4 regions of the Streptomyces sp. NPDC088707 genome follow, and region 4 is predicted to be linked to each of the others. Evidence: riboswitches for the same ligand, from Rfam matches in the RefSeq annotation. Region 4 holds a riboswitch; each other region holds the start of a gene.
What was found. Region 4 has a riboswitch for cobalamin ahead of metE (5-methyltetrahydropteroyltriglutamate--homocysteine S-methyltransferase). Riboswitches for the same ligand answer to the same signal wherever they lie in the genome.
Positions count from the first base shown of each region.

Region 1: linked by a shared signal. The riboswitch ahead of ACIP84_RS09665 (energy-coupling factor ABC transporter permease) and the one ahead of metE (5-methyltetrahydropteroyltriglutamate--homocysteine S-methyltransferase) in region 4 are both predicted to bind cobalamin.
Region 2: linked by a shared signal. The riboswitch ahead of cobN (cobaltochelatase subunit CobN) and the one ahead of metE (5-methyltetrahydropteroyltriglutamate--homocysteine S-methyltransferase) in region 4 are both predicted to bind cobalamin.
Region 3: linked by a shared signal. The riboswitch ahead of ACIP84_RS20970 (ABC transporter substrate-binding protein) and the one ahead of metE (5-methyltetrahydropteroyltriglutamate--homocysteine S-methyltransferase) in region 4 are both predicted to bind cobalamin.

Region 1 is NZ_JBIVLV010000002.1:514,051-518,694, reverse strand. It holds gene dhaK (dihydroxyacetone kinase subunit DhaK) at 1-149, shown strand, start outside; gene dhaL (dihydroxyacetone kinase subunit DhaL) at 176-811, shown strand; gene ACIP84_RS09670 (PTS-dependent dihydroxyacetone kinase phosphotransferase subunit DhaM) at 808-1,305, shown strand; cobalamin riboswitch at 1,451-1,686, shown strand; gene ACIP84_RS09665 (energy-coupling factor ABC transporter permease) at 1,715-2,413, shown strand; gene ACIP84_RS09660 (energy-coupling factor ABC transporter substrate-binding protein) at 2,410-2,844, shown strand; gene cbiQ (cobalt ECF transporter T component CbiQ) at 2,851-3,600, shown strand; gene ACIP84_RS09650 (energy-coupling factor ABC transporter ATP-binding protein) at 3,597-4,457, shown strand; gene ACIP84_RS09645 (FAD-dependent oxidoreductase) at 4,588-4,644, shown strand, end outside.
Region 2 is NZ_JBIVLV010000003.1:277,109-281,752, reverse strand. It holds gene ACIP84_RS12055 (cobalamin biosynthesis protein CobG) at 1-891, opposite strand, end outside; cobalamin riboswitch at 1,148-1,306, shown strand; gene cobN (cobaltochelatase subunit CobN) at 1,342-4,644, shown strand, end outside.
Region 3 is NZ_JBIVLV010000006.1:433,336-437,979, forward strand. It holds gene ACIP84_RS20960 (ABC transporter ATP-binding protein) at 1-48, opposite strand, end outside; gene ACIP84_RS20965 (FecCD family ABC transporter permease) at 45-1,187, opposite strand; gene ACIP84_RS20970 (ABC transporter substrate-binding protein) at 1,184-2,173, opposite strand; cobalamin riboswitch at 2,215-2,349, opposite strand; gene ACIP84_RS20975 (M67 family metallopeptidase) at 2,342-2,770, opposite strand; gene ACIP84_RS20980 (amino acid permease) at 2,894-4,321, opposite strand.
Region 4 is NZ_JBIVLV010000002.1:337,007-341,650, forward strand. It holds gene ACIP84_RS08955 (antibiotic biosynthesis monooxygenase) at 1-285, opposite strand, end outside; gene metE (5-methyltetrahydropteroyltriglutamate--homocysteine S-methyltransferase) at 621-2,939, opposite strand; cobalamin riboswitch at 3,102-3,330, opposite strand; gene ACIP84_RS08965 (UBP-type zinc finger domain-containing protein) at 3,440-3,793, opposite strand; gene ACIP84_RS08970 (ATP-binding protein) at 3,790-4,644, opposite strand, start outside.

The DNA.
Region 1 (4,644 bases), 180 kb from region 4:
GTGTGCCGGTGGCCAGGACCCTCGTCGGGAACTACGTGACCTCGCTCGACATGGCCGGCTGTTCCGTGACCCTGTGCGAGGTTGACGAGGAGCTCCTGCGCCTCTGGGACGCGCCCGTGGAGACGCCCGCGCTGCGCTGGGGCCGGTGAGACGAGCGAGGGAAGAGGAGACCGACATGACGCAGACCTTCGACGCCGACTTCCTCGTGCGCTGGCTGGCCGCCGTGGCCGAGGCCGTCGACCGGGAGGCGGACCGGCTCACCGAACTCGACTCGGCCATCGGCGACGCCGACCACGGCGCCAATCTCAGGCGCGGCTTCGCCGCCGTGACCGAGACCCTGGCCAAGGACCCGCCGGCAACGCCCGGCGCGGTGCTCACCGCCGCCGGGCGGCATCTGATCTCCACCGTGGGCGGCGCTTCGGGGCCGCTGTACGGCACGCTGCTCCGCCGTACCGGCAAGACGCTCGGCGACGACGAGCGTGTCACCCGCGAGCAGTTGGCGGAGGCGCTCGGCTCCGGCGTGGCCGCCGTGTCCCAGCTGGGCGGCGCGCAGGTGGGCGACAAGACGATGCTCGACGCGCTCGTGCCGGCCGTGGAGGGGCTGCGGGACTCGTTCGGCGCGGCTCGCGCGGCGGCCGAGGAGGGCGCGCTCGCGACCGTACCCCTGCGGGCGCGCAAGGGCAGGGCCAGCTATCTGGGCGAGCGGTCGGTGGGGCACCAGGATCCCGGGGCCACGTCCTCGGCGCTGCTGTTCGCCGCGCTCGACGAGATCGCCCGTACGGAGACCGCGGACGCCGAGGAGACGTCATGAGCAGGGGGAACGGGACCGGCCCGGATGCGGTCGAACCCGGCACCGCCGGTTCCGGTTCCGGCGCCGGATCGGGTGGCGGTGCCGGTGCCGGTTCGGGTGCCGTCGGCATCGTGCTCGTCTCGCACAGCGCCGCCGTCGCGACCGCCGTGGCCGAGCTGGCCCGGGGGCTCGCGGGCGGCGGTGACCTCGCCCCGATCCGTCCGGCCGGCGGGACTCCCGACGGTGGTCTCGGAACGAGTTCCGAGCTGATCTTGGAAGCGGCGAAGGCCGTCGACCGGGGCGCCGGTGTGGCGGTCCTCGTCGATCTGGGAAGCGCGGTGCTCACCGTGAAGGCCCTCCTCGCCGAGGGCGACGAACTGCCCGAGGGTGCCCGGCTCGTCGACGCGCCGTTCGTCGAGGGCACGGTCGCCGCCCTGGTCACGGCGAGCGCCGGCGGGGACCTCGACGCCGTGGCGGCGGCCGCGTCGGAGGCGTACGCCTACCGCAAGGAGTGAGGGCGCGGGACGCTCCTCGCGGCGCTCACGGCGGCGGTCGTCGTGGCGCCCGGTGCCCTCGCGGCCCTCGTGCGCCACGGCAGGAACAGCCAGGCGGCGGGAATCCGGGGGATCCACGGCCCCGCCCACGGGACCCGGCAAGCGCCCACATTGTGATGTACCTGGTCAACGCACTAATGTCGCAGGGCCTTGGTGTACGGGAAACCGGTGCAGTACCGGTGCGGCCCTCGCCACTGTGATCGGGAGGTCCGGCTCCACCCCCGCGGGAAACGCCCTCGGGGAAGCCACTGGACCACGTCGGGAGACCGTCGTGGTGTGGGAAGGCGGAGTCGGGCGGAATGACCGTCAGCCAGGAGACCGGCCAGGGTGCGTTGTCCATCCACGAGGTGCTGGAGAGGGTCTCCCAACCATGCATATAGCCGAGGGGTATCTGCCCCCTGTGCACGCGGCCGCCTGGGGCGTCGCGTCCGCGCCGTTCGTCGTCCACGGGGTCCGCGCGCTGACCCGCGAGGTGCGGTCGAATCCTGAGTCCACCCTGTTGCTCGGCGCCGCCGGCGCCTTCACGTTCGTCCTGTCGGCACTCAAGTTGCCCTCGGTGACCGGTAGCTGCTCGCACCCGACCGGTACAGGTCTGGGCGCCATCCTGTTCCGGCCGCCGATCATGGCGGTCCTGGGGACGATCACCCTGCTCTTCCAGGCCCTGCTGCTCGCCCACGGCGGCCTGACCACGCTCGGCGCGAACGTCTTCTCGATGGCGATCGTCGGACCCTGGGCCGGGTACGGGGCCTTCGTTCTGCTGCGCCGGTTCGGCGCGCCGCTGATGGTCGCCGTCTTCTTCGGCGCGTTCGTCGCCGACCTGTCCACGTACTGCGTGACCAGCGTCCAGCTGGCGCTCGCCTTCCCCGACCCGGGCAGCGGCATCCCCGGCGCACTCGCCAAGTTCGGCGGGATCTTCGCCGTCACGCAGATTCCGCTCGCGGTCAGCGAGGGCCTGCTGACCGTGCTCGTGATGCGCCTGCTCACCCAGTCCAGCAAGGGCGACCTGGTCCGGCTCGGTGTCCTCGCCGGACGCACGTCGGAGCGCCGCGAGGAGGCGACCGCGCGATGAGCCGGAACACGAAGATCAACGCCCTGCTGCTGCTCGTCGTCGCGGCGCTCGCGGTCCTGCCGCTCGCGCTGGGGCTCGGGGACCACAAGGAGGAACCCTTCGCGGGGGCCGACGCGGAGGCCGAGACGGCGATCTCGGAACTCCAGCCCGACTACGAGCCGTGGTTCAGCCCGCTCTACGAGCCGCCCTCCGGTGAGATCGAGTCGGCGCTGTTCGCCCTGCAGGCGGCCCTCGGCGCCGGTGTCCTGGCGTACTACTTCGGCCTGCGGCGTGGCCGCCGACAGGGGGCGGCGCGGGCGGAGACGGCCGGGCCGGCCGATACCGACGCCGATGCCGATGCCGATGCCTCGACTGCGGTCCCGACCGCGAGCGCGACCGCGGACCACGCGGGCGGCTCCGGTGGCGGGTCCGTCGGCGGGCCGGGCGCGTAGCCGCCGATGCTGCCGATCGACGCGGCGGCGCACAGCAGTCGCTGGCGCCGCCGCCATCCCGCCGAGAAGGCGCTTCTCGGCTTCGGTCTCACCCTGTGCGCGGTCGGTCTGCCGCCGTGGCCGGGCGCGGTGCTCGTCGCGGCGGCCACGCTCACGGTGCTGCTCGGTCCGGCCGGTGTGCCGGGCCGGGCGCTGTGGCGCGCGTTCCGGATCCCGCTCGGGTTCTGTGTCACGGGCGCGATTCCGCTGCTCTTCGAGGTGGGCAGCGCCCGGGGGCTCGTGGCCCTCGCGCCGGACGGTCCGACGCACGCGGGCGAGTTGCTGCTGCGGACCGCCTCAGCCTCGCTCGGGGTGCTGCTCTTCGCGTTCACGACGCCGGTGTCCGACGTCCTGCCCCGGCTGGTAGGGGCCGGGGTGCCGGCGCCGGTGGTGGACGTGGCGCTGGTGATGTACCGGATCATCTTCCTGCTGCTCGACGCGATGTCCAAGATCCGGCAGGCGCAGGCGGCCCGGCTCGGGCACACCACGCGGGCCGCGACCTGGCGTTCCCTCGCGGGCCTCGGTGCGACCACCTTCGTCCGGGCCTTCGACCGGGCGCAGCGCCTGCAGTCGGGGCTCGCCGGGCGCGGGTACGACGGGACGCTGCGGGTCCTGGTGCCCGCGTGTGCGCTGTCCCGCCCGTTCCTCGCGGCGACGGGCGCGCTGCTCGCCGGACTCGTCGCCCTCACCCTCGTACTGGAAAGGCTCCTTCCGTGACGTCTCCGACCCCTGTCGTGGAACTGGTGCACGCCGGCTTCGCCTACGAGGACGGGCCCCCGGTCCTGTCCGGCGTGGACTTCGCCGTCGCGGAGGGGCGGGCGGTCGCGCTGCTCGGGCGCAACGGCAGCGGCAAGACGACGCTGCTGCGCCTGCTCAGCGGCGGGCTGCGGTGCGTGAGCGGCTCGCTCCGCCTGGACGGTACGGAGGTGGCGTACGACCGGAAGGGACTGACCCGGCTGCGGACGACCGTGCAGCTGGTGGTGCAGGATCCCGACGACCAGCTGTTCGCCGCGTCGGTGGAGCAGGACGTGTCGTTCGGTCCGATGAACCTGGGACTGCCCGAGGAGGAGGTCCGGCGACGGGTCCGCGAGGCCCTGGAGGCGCTGGACATCACGGCGCTCGCCGACCGGCCGACGCATCTGCTCTCGTACGGGCAGCGCAAGCGGGCGGCGATCGCGGGCGCGGTGGCGATGCGCCCCCGGGTCCTGATCATGGACGAGCCGACGGCCGGTCTCGATCCGCACGGGCAGGAGCGGCTGCTCGACGCGCTCCAGCGGCTGCGGGAGGCCGGTACGACGGTGCTGATGGCCACGCACGACGTTGATCTGGCGTTGCGCTGGGCGGACGAGGCGGCGGTGCTCGCCCCGTCGGGGCTGCGGACCGGGCCGGTCGCGGAGCTCCTCGCGGACGACGCGCTGCTCGACGAGGCCCGGCTGCGCCGCCCCTGGGGTACGGCGGTGGCCCGGCTGCTCCGTACCCACGGCCTGCTGGCGGAGGGGGCGACCGAGCCGCGGACGCCGGAGGAGCTGGACGCGTGGCTCGGTGCGGCGGCGGCTCCGTTCGGTACCGAGTAGCTCGGAGCGGGCGGCCACCGGAAGCTACCGAGTAGTAGACATCACGTCCCGAATCTTCTGCAACTAGTTGCACAAAGGGAGGGGGTCCCCTAGAACTGAGGGCGACGATCCTGCGCGAGGAGGCGCCCGCATGACCCCGTACCCGCACCTGCTGAGCCCGCTCGACCTCGGGTTCACCACCCTGCCC
Region 2 (4,644 bases), on a different contig from region 4:
CACGACGACCCCGCGCCAGGGTGTGAGCCGGACCTCCTCGGCGGGGAGCAGGGCCCGGAGCTGGGCGGCGGTGAGCCGGCCGAGCGGGGCGAGCACGGAGAGGGCGGCGGGCCCGAGGACGCCGGGGGAGAGGGGACGGCCCCGGGGGAGTTCCGGCGCGGGCACGGGCCGGGCCGTCACCCCCGATTCCAGCGGGTCCACCGGGTACGCCTCGGGGAGTTCCCGGACCCGCCAGGCCCCGGTTCCGGCCTTCCGCGCGGCGGCCAGGAACCCGCCCGCCACCGCGAGGGCCGCGGTGGGCGCGTCGGAGCTCGCGAGCCGGACGGCTCGCCCGCCGACGTGCAGCTCCGCCTCTCCGCCTCCCACTGCGACCAAGGTCACATCCCCGCCGAGCCCGGCGACATCGCCGCGTCCGTCGTCGAGGACGAAGAGGAACCGGCCGGAAAGGGCCGCCGCCCAGGGCGCGGAACGCAGGAGGGTGTCCAGCTCGCGGACCCACAACTGCACGTCGGCGGCGCCGAGTCCGTCGAGGCCCGAGGCCGGGGAGGCGACGATGTTGCGGACGCGTTCGTGGGTGGGGGAGGGCAGCAGGCCCGCCGCGTCGAGGAGTGCCGCCAGCTCGGCCCCGCAGTCGTCGGCGAGGCCGCGCAGCTCGGCGTTGCCGCGCGAGGTGATGCTGAGCCGTCCGTCGCCCAGGGTCTCCGCTGCGTCCGCCAGCGTCTCGACCTGACGGGACGTCAAACGGCCTCCGGGCAGGCGGAGTCGGGCGAGACGGCCGTCGTCGGCGGAGTGCAGGCGCAGCGCCCCGGGGCACGCGTCGCCACGGTCCCGTATGCGAGGTTCGCCCGGGTCGGGCGTCGGGGGCGGGGTGGGCGGCATGGCGGCGAGCATACCGACGGGTCGCCGGGCGGCCACCGGGCGCGATCCGGCCGCCACGGGGCCCTCCCTTCGGCCGTGGGCCGGCCGGCGCGGTGGGCGGCGGAGGCCGGAGCCCGGTCCGGCCGCGGTCGGAACGGGGGCTCCGTCCGCACGGTGAACGGCAGCGTGAACCGCACGGTGATCCGCGGTGTGAACCGCACGGTGGACCGCAGCGTGATCCGCAGTGTGATCCGGCCGACTCCGCCACCCGACCCGGCCCGTCGACCGCACGATCTACTATGCAGACGGCATGGGGTCCCAGGACCCCGGGGAGGAAGCCCGGTGAGAATCCGGCGCGGTCCCGCCACTGTGAGCCGGCCCGGGCTGTGCGTCTGCACGCCCCCGGGACGGTGAGTCAGGAACTCCCGCCGTCCATACGACCACCCGGGGCGCGGACAACCCCGAGGAAGGCCTGCGCTCGCCATGCTTCTGCTGCTGTCGCACTCCGACACCGACCTGCTCAGCGCCCGCGCGGCCGGCGGCCCGGTGGAGTACCGCTTCGCCAACCCCGCCCGTCTCCCCCTGGCCGAGCTGAACGGCCTCCTGGCCGAGGCCGAGCTCGTCGTCGTACGGCTCCTCGGCGGCCTCCGTTCCTGGGAGGAGGGCCTCGACGCGGTGCGCGCGGCCGGAAAGCCGGTGGTCGTCCTCAGCGGTGAACAGGCCCCCGACGCCCAGCTGATGGAGGCGTCCACCGTCCCCGTCGGCGTCGCCACCGAGGCGCACGCCTACCTGGCCCACGGCGGCCCGGCGAACCTGGAGCAGCTGGCCCGCTTCCTCTCCGACACCGTCCTGCTCACCGGGCACGGCTTCGAGTCCCCCGCGGCCGCCCCCACCTGGGGCCCCCTGGAGCGCGCCGCCCGCACGACGACCGGCCCGACCGTCGCCGTGCTCTACTACCGCGCCCACCACATGAGCGGGAACACCGCCTTCGTCGACGCGCTCTGCGAGGCTGTCGAGGACGCCGGCGCCCAGGCCCTCCCCCTGTACGTCGCCTCCCTGCGCGCCCCCGAGCCGGAGCTGCTCGACCGGCTCCGCACCGCCGACGCGATCGTCACCACCGTCCTCGCGGCGGGCGGCACCAAGCCCGCCGAGGCGCAGGCCGGCGGCGACGAGGAGGCCTGGGACGCGGGCGCGCTGGCCGCGCTCGACGTGCCGATCCTGCAGGCCCTCTGCCTGACCGGTTCGCGCGCCGCCTGGGAGGAGAACGACGAGGGTCTCTCCCCGCTGGACGCCGCGAGCCAGGTCGCCGTCCCCGAGTTCGACGGCCGGCTCATCACCGTGCCGTTCTCCTTCAAGGAGATCGACGAGGACGGGCTGCCCGCGTACGTCGCCGACACCGAGCGCGCCGCCCGCGTCGCCGGGATCGCCGTACGGCACGCCCGCCTCCGGCACATCCCGAACGCCGAGAAGAGGCTGGCGCTCGTCCTCTCCGCGTACCCGACGAAGCACTCCCGCATCGGCAACGCCGTCGGCCTCGACACCCCCGCCTCCGCCGTCTCGCTGCTGCGCCGCCTCCGCGCGGAGGGGTACGACTTCGGGCCCGTCGAGGAGCTGCCCGGCCTGGTCTCCGGCGACGGCGACGAGCTGATCTACGCCCTCATCGAGGCCGGCGGCCACGACCAGGACTGGCTGACGGAGGAGCAGCTCGCCAAGAACCCGGTCCGCATCCCGGCCGCCGACTACAAGCGCTGGTACGCGACCCTCCCGGAGGAGCTGCGGACCCACGTCGAGGAGCACTGGGGCCCGGCGCCCGGCGAGATGTTCCTGGACCGGTCGCGCAACCCCGAGGGGGACATCGTCCTCGCGGCCCTCCGCCGAGGGAACCTGCTGATCCTCATCCAGCCGCCGCGTGGCTTCGGCGAGAACCCGATCGCGATCTACCACGACCCCGATCTCCCGCCGTCCCACCACTACCTGGCCGCCTACCGCTGGATCGCCGCCCGCGCCGAGGACGGCGGCTTCGGTGCCGACGCCATGGTGCACCTGGGCAAGCACGGCAACCTGGAGTGGCTGCCCGGCAAGAACGCCGGCCTGTCTGCCGCCTGCGGCCCCGACGCGGCCCTCGGCGACATCCCGCTGATCTACCCGTTCCTGGTCAACGACCCGGGCGAGGGCACCCAGGCCAAGCGCCGTGTGCACGCCACGCTCGTCGACCACCTGGTGCCGCCGATGGCCCGCGCCGACTCGTACGGCGACATCGCGCGCCTGGAGCAGCTGCTCGACGAGTACGCGCAGATCTCCTCCATGGACCCGGCGAAGCTGCCCGCGATCCGCGCCCAGATCTGGACGCTGATCCAGGCCGCCAAGCTCGACCACGACCTGGGTCTGGAGCAGCGTCCCGAGGACGACGGCTTCGACGACTTCCTGCTGCACGTCGACGGCTGGCTGTGCGAGGTCAAGGACGCCCAGATCCGCGACGGTCTGCACGTCCTCGGCGGCGCCCCGGAGGGCGAGGCCCGGGTCAACCTGGTCCTCTCCATCCTGCGCGCCCGCCAGATCTGGGGCGGCACGCAGGCGCTGCCCGGTCTGCGCGAGGCCCTCGGCCTCGACGAGTCGGCCGCGACCCGCACCACCGCCGACGAGGCGGAGGCGAAGGCCCGCGAGCTGGTCGAGGCGATGGAGGCGGCGGACTGGTCCGTGGACGCGGTCCCGGCGGTCGCCGCCGCGTACGGTGCCGAGGTGCACGCCGTGCTCCGCTTCGCCTGCGAGCAGGTCGTGCCGCGGCTGGCCGCCACCACCGACGAGCTCAGCCACGCCGTGCACGCCCTGAACGGCGGCTTCGTCCCGGCCGGCCCGTCGGGTTCGCCGCTGCGCGGCCTGGTCAACGTCCTGCCGACCGGACGGAACTTCTACTCGGTCGACCCGAAGGCCGTGCCGTCCCGGCTCGCCTGGGAGACCGGTCAGGCGCTCGCCGACTCGCTCCTGGAGCGCTACCGCACCGACAACGGCGAGTGGCCGACGTCCGTGGGCCTCTCCCTGTGGGGCACCAGCGCGATGCGCACCGCCGGCGACGACGTCGCCGAGGCCCTCGCCCTGCTGGGCGTCCGCCCGCTGTGGGACGAGGCCTCGCGCCGGGTGAACGGTCTGGAGCCGATCCCGCTCGCCGAGCTGGGCCGCCCGCGCGTGGACGTCACCCTGCGCATCTCGGGCTTCTTCCGGGACGCGTTCCCGCACGTCATCGGCCTCCTCGACGACGCCGTCCGGCTCGTCGCGGGCCTGGAGGACGAGTCCGCCGAGGACAACTACGTCCGGGCGCACGCGCAGGCCGACCTCGCCGAGCACGGCGACGAGCGGCGGGCCACCACCCGTATCTTCGGTTCCCGGCCCGGCACGTACGGCGCGGGCATCCTCCAGCTGATCGACTCCCGCGACTGGCGCACCGACGCCGACCTCGCCGAGGTGTACACGGTGTGGGGCGGTTACGCGTACGGGCGCGGGCTCGAAGGCCGCCCGGCGCGCGCCGAGATGGAGACGGCGTACAAGCGGATCGCGGTGGCCGCGAAGAACACCGACACCCGCGAGCACGACATCGCCGACTCCGACGACTACTTCCAGTACCACGGCGGCATGGTGGCGACCGTCCGCGCGCTCAAGGGCACGGCCCCCGAGGCGTACATCGGCGACTCGACCCGCCCCGAGACCGTCCGCACCCGGACGCTCGTCGAGGAGACCTCCCGGGTCTTCCGCGCCCGTGTGGTCAACCCGCGCTGGATCGAGGCGATGCGC
Region 3 (4,644 bases), on a different contig from region 4:
GCGGAGCCGGTCCTCGTACGAGAGGCCGTGCAGGCTCAGTTCGGTCACGGCTGTGCTCCTTCCGGGCGGCGGCGCATCAGCCAGAGGAAGAACGGGCCGCCGGTGAGGGCGGTGAGGATGCCGACGGGGATGTCCTGGGGGGCGGCGACGGTCCGGGCGCCGAGGTCGGCGAGGACCAGGGCGAGCGCTCCGCCGAGCGCGGCGACCGGGAGGAGCCGGCGGTGCGGGGCGCCGACGGCGAGCCGGGCGGCGTGCGGGGCCATCAGGCCGACGAAGCCGACGGCTCCGCTGGCGGCGACCATGACGGCGGTGACGAGGGAGGCGAGGACGAAGACGGCGGCGCGGAAGCGGGCGGTGTCCAGGCCGAGGACGGTGGCGCCCTCCTCGCCGACGAGGAGCAGGTCGAGCGGGCGGGCGAGGGTGAGGAGGGCGGCGACGCCGACGGCGAGGACGGCGGCGGGCAGGACCAGGGTGTCCCAGCGGGCGCTGCCGAGGCCTCCGAGGGACCAGTACATGGCCTCCTGGAACTGCTCGGGGCGTCCGGCGACGACCAGGAGCAGGGTGGCGAGGGCGGACAGGATGTAGGAGACGGCGACACCGGCGAGGACGAGCCGGGTGCTGGTCAGGGTGCCGCCGCGGCGGGCGAGCCCGTAGACGAGGACGAGGGCGAGCAGGGCTCCCGCGAAGGCGCCGGCGGGCAGGGCGAGCGTGGTGGTGATGCCGCCCACGAGGCCCGCTCCCCCGCCGGCGACCAGGACGAGGACGGCTCCGGCGGAGGCGCCGGAGGAGATCCCGAGGAGGAAGGGGTCGGCGAGCCGGTTGCGGACGAGGGCCTGGAGGACGGCGCCGACGACGGCGAGCCCGGCGCCGACGACCGCGCCGAGCAGCACCCGGGGCAGCCGTACGTCGAGGACGATCGTGCGGTACGGGGAGGGGTCGGGGGCGCGTCCGGTGAGGGCGTCGAGGACCTGGCCGGGCGGGATGCGGACGGAGCCGAGGGCGAGCGAGGCGAGGGCCGCGGCGGCGAGGGCGACGACGAGTCCGGCGACGACGACCGCGTACCGCAGCGGCCCGCCCCGCGTCCGCGGGGGCGGACCCGATCGCCCGGCGCCGGCCCCTGCCGACGGGGCGGACCGGGCGGGCGGCACGGGCCGCGCGGAGCCCGCGGCGCGGGTCTCCGGGCTCATCGGCCCGGGTGGAGCTGGGCCGCCAGCTTGTCGACGGCCGCGGGGACGCGGACGCCGAGGACGGTGTCGGAGAGCGGCATCACGGCGAACCGGCGGTTCCTGATCGCGGGGACGTCCTTGAGGGCCGGGTCGTCGATCAGCCGCTTCTTCTTCTGTTCGACGGTGGTGGAGCCGTAGTCGTAGATGACGACGACCTCGGGCTTGCGGGCGACGACCTGTTCCCAGGTGGCGTCGCCGAAGGCCTTGTCGAGGTCGGCGAAGACGTTCCGGCCTCCGGCGCGGCTGATGAGCTCGTTGCCGATGCCCTTGCCGCCGGCGGTGAAGGCGGTCTTGTCGCCGCTGTCGTAGACGAAGACGGAGACGGGCGCGGTGCCCTTGAGGCGCTTCTCGGTGGCGGCGACGGTGGTCCGCGCCTCCCGGACCCACTTCTCGGCCCGGTCGGGGACGCCGAACGTCCGGCCGATCTCGTCGACTTCGCGGTAGAGGTCGTCGACGGAGGGCGAACCGGACGGGCAGTACTCGGTGTTGAGCCGGGTGTCGATGCCGGCCCGCTTCAGGTCGTCGCGGCTGCGGCCGTCCTTGCTCGCGAAGGCGGAGGAGTAACCGCCGTAGACGAAGTCGGGGTTCGCGGCGAGCAGGGCCTCCTTGGAGGGGTACTCCTTCGCGAGGACGGGGACGGAGTCGTACGCCTTCTTGTAGGCGGGGAGGATCGCGTCGTCGAGGTAGGCGGTGCCGACGAGGGACTTCTCCAGGCCGAGGGCGAGCATGACCTCGGTGACGTGCTGGTTCATGGTGACCGCACGCTTCGGCGGGGCCTTGAAGGTCGTCTTCACGCCGCAGTTGGAGACGGTGTACGGGAATCCCGGGGCGGTCTTGGCGGCGGGGGTCTCCGTCGCGGGGGCCGAGCAGGCGGCGAGCAGCGGGAGCAGTGCGGCGGCGGACAGCAGGGGCGCCAGGGGCAGCCGGGTGCGGCGGGGCCAGGACATGACGGAACGTGCCTCCTCCGGGGATTTCCACGTCCCCGATCGGTGGTGAGAAGGCGGCAGGTCAGTTCCTGGCTTCCGTCTCCCGGAGGAGGCGGTCACAGTGGCGGGACCGTGCCGGATTCGCACCGGCTTCCTGGGTCCTGCCGCCCGTAGGTCCCCGTCAGTGTCTCAGGCGTCGTACTCCTCGACGACCTTGACCTCTTCCTCGGTCACGACGCCCTCGACGATGGTGAAGGAGCGGAACTGGAAGGGGCCGGCGCCGTCGCTGTCCGCGGTGGAGACGAGGACGTAGTGGGCCTGGGGCTCGTTGGCGTACGAGATGTCCGTGCGGGACGGGTAGGCCTCGGTCGCGGTGTGCGAGTGGTAGACGATGACGGGCTCCTCGTCCCGGTCGTCCATCTCGCGGTAGAGCTTGAGCAGGTCCGCGGAGTCGAACTCGTAGAAGGTGGGCGAGCGGGCCGCGTTGAGCATCGGGATGAACCGCTCGGGGCGGCCGGTGCCGGCCGGGCCCGCGACCACGCCGCAGGCCTCGTCGGGGTGGTCCGCGCGCGAGTGTTTCACGATCTGGTCGTACAGGGCCCGGGTGATGGTCAGCATGCCGACAGGATAAGCCGACGGGCCGTTCCGTACCGGGGAGTGGTACGGAACGGCCCGTATGCCGAGACGATCGTGGTCAGGGCCCTTGGGGGACGGCCCGGGGCGATCGTCCGTGGGGTCCGGTCAGGACCGCTTGGCGAAGGCGGCGCCCTCGGGGTTGCGGGACTTCAGGACCAGGTAGGAGACACCGAGGATGAGGCCCCAGACGGGGGCGGCGTACAGCGAGACCCGGGCGCCCTCGTCGATGCCCATCATCACGATGACCATGCCGATGAAGAGGAGCGCGAACCAGCTGGTGTACGGGGCTCCCGGGGCCTTGAAGGTGGACTCGGGGAGCTCGCCGCGGTTGGCCTTGGCCCGGTAGCGGATCTGGCAGACCAGGATCATGATCCAGGCCCACATGCCGGAGATGGTGGCGAAGGAGACGACGTACTCGAAGGCCTTGCCCGGGGCGACGTAGTTGATCCAGACGCCGACCAGCATCAGCGAGGCCGAGAAGGTCAGGCCGAGCAGCGGGGTGCCGCTCTTGGTGAGCTTGGTGAAGACCTTCGGGCCCTGGCCGTTGAGCGCGAGGTCGCGCAGCATGCGGCCGGTGGAGTACATGCCCGAGTTGCAGGAGGACAGGGCGGCGGTCAGCACCACGAAGTTGACGATGGCGGCGCCGACGCCGAGGCCCATCTTCTCGAAGGCGGCGACGAACGGGGAGACGCCCGGCTGGAACTCGGTCCACGGGACGACCGACAGGATCATGATCAGCGCGCCGACGTAGAAGACGGCGATGCGCCACGGCACGGTGTTGATGGCCTTGGGCAGGACGGTCTTCGGGTCCTTGGACTCGCCGGCGGTGACGCCGACCAGCTCGACCGCGAGGAACGCGAACATGACGATCTGCAGGGTCATCAGCGTGTTGCCGATGCCGGTGGGGAAGAAGCCGCCCTGGTCCCACAGGTGGGTCACGGAGGCGGTGTCGCCGGCGTCGGAGAAGCCGATGGTGAGGATGCCGGCGCAGATCAGGATCATGCCGATGATGGCGGTGACCTTGACCATGGAGAACCAGAACTCCAGCTCACCGAAGAGCTTCACGGAGATCAGGTTGGCGCCGTAGAGGACGAACGTGAAGACCAGCGCGGAGATCCACTGCGGGATGTCCCACCAGTACGTCATATAGGTGGCCGCGGCGGTGACTTCGGTGATGCCGGTGACGACCCAGAAGAGCCAGTACGTCCAGCCGGTCACGAAGCCCCAGAACGGGCCGACGAACTCCCGTGCGTACTCCGCGAAGGAGCCGGACACGGGGCGGTACATGAGGAGCTCGCCGAGGGCGCGCATGATGAAGAAGATGACCAGGCCCGCGATGGCGTACGCGAGGATCAGGCTGGGCCCCGCCTTGGCGATGGCCTTGCCGGCGCCGAGGAAGAGGCCGGTACCGATGGCACCGCCGATCGCGATCATCTGGATCTGCCGGGCGCCGAGGCCACGCTGGTAGCCCTCGCCGCCGTCCACGGCCCCGTCGGTGCCGTCGTGCTGCTTGTCGACCTGCACAGAGGTCATGGTGGTGCGCCTTTCTCCATGCTGATCCGCGCGACTGCGAGTGCGTCTGCCGCGGATCAGATCCTGATCCCCCCGGATGTGGATGGAGTGCCACCGGCGGTCAGCCGGTCGAAGCGCCCTCGGGAACAGGGGTGGCGTCCCCGAGCGGTCGTGAAGATTTATCACGGGCTGACGCGTGATCGAGGGAGTTGCGTGTGGTGCACGCCACAGAAACCGGCAGGCGAAAGGGATTCAAGATGCCAAAGCGGACGCTCTGATAACGCATTCGTTATCCGGATTTGAGCGTCCGCTGAGCGAACACCCCGTCACGGAGGGGTGTCCGG
Region 4 (4,644 bases):
CTCGCAGTCGGCGAACCAGGCCGCCCGCTCGGGAGACTCCTGCCAGGCCCGGCACGCCGCCTCGTCCCGGAAGCGGTGGACGAGGAACCACGGGGCGTCGCCGCCGGAGGAGCGGAACAGGCCGTGGCCGAGATGACCCGGGAAGGCGGCCGCGCTGTCGAGGATGCCCCGGGCCCACAGCTCGAAGGCCGCTTCGTGGCCGGGCTCCACCCGGCGGGCTATGAGGAGGGTCACCTCGCCCGTGTCGGCGGGGACGGTGGCGTGCTCAAGGCTGATCGCGGTCATGGGAACTCCATCTGATCTCACCGCGCCCGGCCGTACTCTACGCGTGGACCGCCGGGGGTGACGCTCGGCACCCTCCGCGGGGGACCGTGGAGAGCGCTCCAGGCGCGTACGCCGTGACCGGCGACGTCAGTCGCTCCCGGGCTTGACCGGGCCGTGCGCCCAGGCGTGAGATCGCCTCCCCGCGCGCTGTTCGGGCCCGGCGTCAGGGCACCGTTCGTCATGGCAGTCGACCCTGCCGGCGCACGACCCTCCCCGACTCGCCGCGCCGGGGGGACCTCGGCCCCGGCCCCGGGCCCGGGCCGGGCGCCGTCGGCGTCCGGCCCGGGCCCACGGGATCAGGAGCTCCCGGAGGCCAGTTCGGCGCGCACCTCACGGGCGGCCGCGACCAGGTTCTCCAGGGAGGCGCGGGTCTCGCGCCAGCCACGGGTCTTCAGACCGCAGTCGGGGTTGACCCACAGACGCTCGGCGGGGATGGCCTCAAGTCCCTTGCGCAGCAGGGCGGCGGCTTCCCCGACGCTGGGGACGCGCGGGGAGTGGATGTCCCAGACGCCGGGGCCGGCCTCGCGCGGGTAGCCGTGCGCGGCGAGTTCGTCGGCGACCTGCATGTGGGAGCGGGCCGCCTCCAGGCTGACGACGTCGGCGTCGAGGTCGTCGATGGCCCGGACGATGTCGCCGAACTCGGCGTAGCACATGTGGGTGTGGATCTGGGTGTCCGGCCGCACGCCGCCGGTGGCGAGGCGGAAGGACCCGGTCGCCCAGGCCAGGTAGGCGGCGTGCTCGGCGGCTCGCAGCGGCAGCGTCTCGCGCAGCGCCGGTTCGTCGACCTGGATCACCGAGGTCCCGGCCGCTTCCAGGTCGGTCACCTCGTCGCGCAGGGCGAGGGCCACCTGCCGCGCGGTCTCCCCGAGCGGCTGGTCGTCCCGTACGAAGGACCAGGCGAGCATGGTCACCGGACCGGTCAGCATGCCCTTGACCGGCTTCGAGGTCTGCGCCTGGGCGTACGTCGTCCAGCGCACGGTCATCGGTTCGGGGCGGGAGATGTCCCCGGCCAGGACCGGGGGCCGGACGTAGCGGGTGCCGTACGACTGGACCCAGCCGTGCTCGGTGGCGAGGTAGCCGGTGAGCTGCTCGGCGAAGTACTGCACCATGTCGTTGCGCTCGGGCTCGCCGTGCACCAGGACGTCGATCCCCGTCTTCTCCTGGAAGGAGAGGACCTCGCGGATCTCGTCCTTGATCCGCTCCTCGTAGCCTGCGGCGTCGATCCGGCCGGCCCGCAGGTCGGCCCGTGCGACGCGCAGCTCGCTCGTCTGCGGGAACGAGCCGATGGTCGTCGTCGGCAGCAGCGGAAGGCCGAGCTGGGCCCGCTGGGCCACGCTCCGCACCGCGTACGACTGCGAGCGCCGCCCGTCGGCGTCGGTGACGGCGGCGGCACGGGCCCGTACGGCGGGGTCCCGGGTGAGGGCGGACCCGGAACGGGACGCCAGGTCGGCCCGGTTCGCGGCGAGTTCGGCCGCGATGGCGTCCGTACCCAGGGCGAGCCCGCGCGCCAGGACGGCGATCTCCGCGGTCTTCTGCCGGGCGAAGGCGAGCCAGCGGGCGATCTGCGGATCGATGCCCCGCTCGGCGGCGGCGTCGAGCGGCACGTGCAGGAGGGAGCAGGAGGCGGCGACGTCCACCCGGTCGGCGAGCCCGAGGAGCGTACCGAGGGTTCCGAGGGACTTGCGGTAGTCGTCGATCCAGACGTTGCGTCCATTGACGACGCCCGCCACCAGGCGCTTGCCGGGCAGCCCGCCGACGCCGGCGAGGTCCTCCAGGTTGGCGGCGCCCGATTCCGTGAAGTCGAGGGCGAGCCCTTCGACCGGTGCCTTGGCCAGCACGCCCAGGGCGTCCCCGAGCCGCCCGAAGTAGGAGGCGACGAGCAGCTGGGGACGGTCGGTGGCGCCGCCCAGCGCTCGGTAGGCACGGGCGGCGGCGTCGAGCTCGGCCGGGGTCCGGTCCTGGACCAGCGCCGGCTCGTCCAGCTGCACCCACTCGGCTCCGGCGGCGCGGAGATCGGCGAGCACCTCCGCGTACACCGGCAGCAGCCGGTCCAGCAGGGTCAGCGGCTCGAAGTCCGGGGCCACGCCCCGCGCGGGCTTGGCGAGCAGCAGGTAGGTGACGGGGCCCACGAGCACCGGGCGGGCGGCATGGCCGAGCGCGAGGGCCTCCTTCAGTTCGGCGACCTGCTTGCCGGAGTCGGCGGTGAAGACGGTGTCGGGCCCGAGCTCGGGCACCAGGTAGTGGTAGTTGGTGTCGAACCACTTGGTCATCTCCAGCGGCGCGACGTCCTCGGTGCCGCGGGCCATCGCGAAGTACCCGTCGAGCGCGTCCGCCTCGACGGCCGCACGGTGCCGGTCGGGGATCGCGCCGACCATCACGCTGGTGTCCAGGACGTGGTCGTAGGACGAGAAGTCACCGGTCGGCACCTCGTGGAGGCCGGCCTCGGTCAGCTCCCGCCAGTTCGACCTGCGCAGCTCGGCCGCGGTCTCCCGGAGCGTGCCGGCGTCGACACGGCCCTTCCAGTACCCCTCGACGGCCTTCTTCAGTTCACGGTTCTCCCCCTGGCGGGGGTACCCGTACACGGTGGCTCGTGCTGGCGCGGGCTTCGGTGTCACGGAACTCTCCTTCGCGAGATGTGTCCTGAGCGCCCCGGAGACGGGACGCGGACGCGAAGGAACGGACAGACCGGCGGACCACGACGCGGAAGTGCCGCACGTGCCGCTCGATATGCGCGCCGACCCGCCCACGAGGTCACCGGGATCTCCGCACGCGGAATCGTCCGCGCGCGGGCAACGGGCAGGTCTTCGGACTCGCGGGCACGCTCTCCGGATGCGACCGGAGGGCACCTACTGGCCGTCGCTTCCCAGGACCGTTGTCCGGTCCCAGTGCGTATGACGGCGGTCGTTCCCGCTCACCGCTGCGGGGCAGTCCCGGATTCCCACCGGGTTCCCTCTTACGACGCATCCCGCCTGGCGGACGGGGCGAACCAGCTGCACGGCCACCTTAGGCGGACGAACGCCCACCGCACACCCCTGACCGCATCGCGGAACGCGAAGGCCACACTTCGGCCACCACCGGGTCGGCCGGCGCGCGGACGGACGGGGGCCGGCGGCCCTCAGCGGTGGAGGTGCCGCTGCCAGTCCTGCGGGACGCGGCCGGCCGGTCCGGGGGCCGGCTGGTCGGCGGGGTGGCCGTCCGGCGGGGCGAGTGCGGGTCCCGCGTCGTACAGGTCGTCGGTGGCGTAGTTCCAGAACCAGCTCTCGCCCGGCTCGAAGCTCTGGACGAGGGGATGCCCGGTGGACTTCCAGTGCGCGGTGGCGTGCTGGGCGGGGGAGGAGTCGCAGCAGCCGATGTGGCCGCACTGGGCGCAGCGCCGCAGATGGAACCACCAGCCGCCCACCGAGTCGCAGTCCCCGCAGCCCGGCCCGCTGGGCGGAACGCTCGGGTCGATTCCCTCGATCTCGGTCATGCCTGCTCCTCGGGTGTGTCGGGTGTGTCGGTGGTGACGCCGGTGCGGGCGGGGGAGTCGGATCCGGTCTCCGCCCCGGGATCCGGCTCGGACTCCGCCGCGGGGGCGGTCAGCGGCAGCAGTACCTGGAACCGGGTGTCGCCCGGTACGGACTCGACCTGAAGGCTTCCGTGGTGCTTGCTCACCACGATCCGCCAGGAGATGTCGAGGCCGAGCCCTGTGCCCTCGCCGACCGGCTTTGTCGTGAAGAAGGGGTCGAAGATGCGGCTGCGGATCTCCTCGGGGACGCCGGGGCCCGTGTCGCGGAACTCCACGAGCAGCCGGTCGCCCTCCCGGGCCGTACGGACCGTCAGGGTGCCGTCGCCGCCGTCGCTCCCGATCGCGGACACCGCGTTGTCGATGAGGTTGGTCCACACCTGGTTCAGCTCCGCCGGGTAGGCGGGCACCTCGGGGAGGGAGCGGTCGTAGTCCTTGACGACGCGCACCCGGTCGCCGATCTTGCCGGACAGCATCAGGAGCGTGCTGTCGAGGAGCTCGTGGACGTCGACCTCGCGGTGCGGGGCGCGGTCGAGCTGGGCGTACTGCTTGGCGGCGTCCACCAGATGGGAGATGCGGTTGGTGGAGTCGTCGATCTCGTCCATCAACAGCTCTGTCTCGACGGTGTAGTTGAGCCAGCCGACGGCCCCCGGCAGCACGTCGTCGGCCACCGTCGCCGCCACCTGCTCCAGCCAGTCCGTGTCCAGACCGGCCTGGACGAAGGTGGGCGCGATGCGCCAGCCCTCCGGGATGCCGTGGTCCTCCAGCCAGTCGGCGAGCTCGTCCTCCCGGTCGGACGCCTCCAGCGGGCTCAG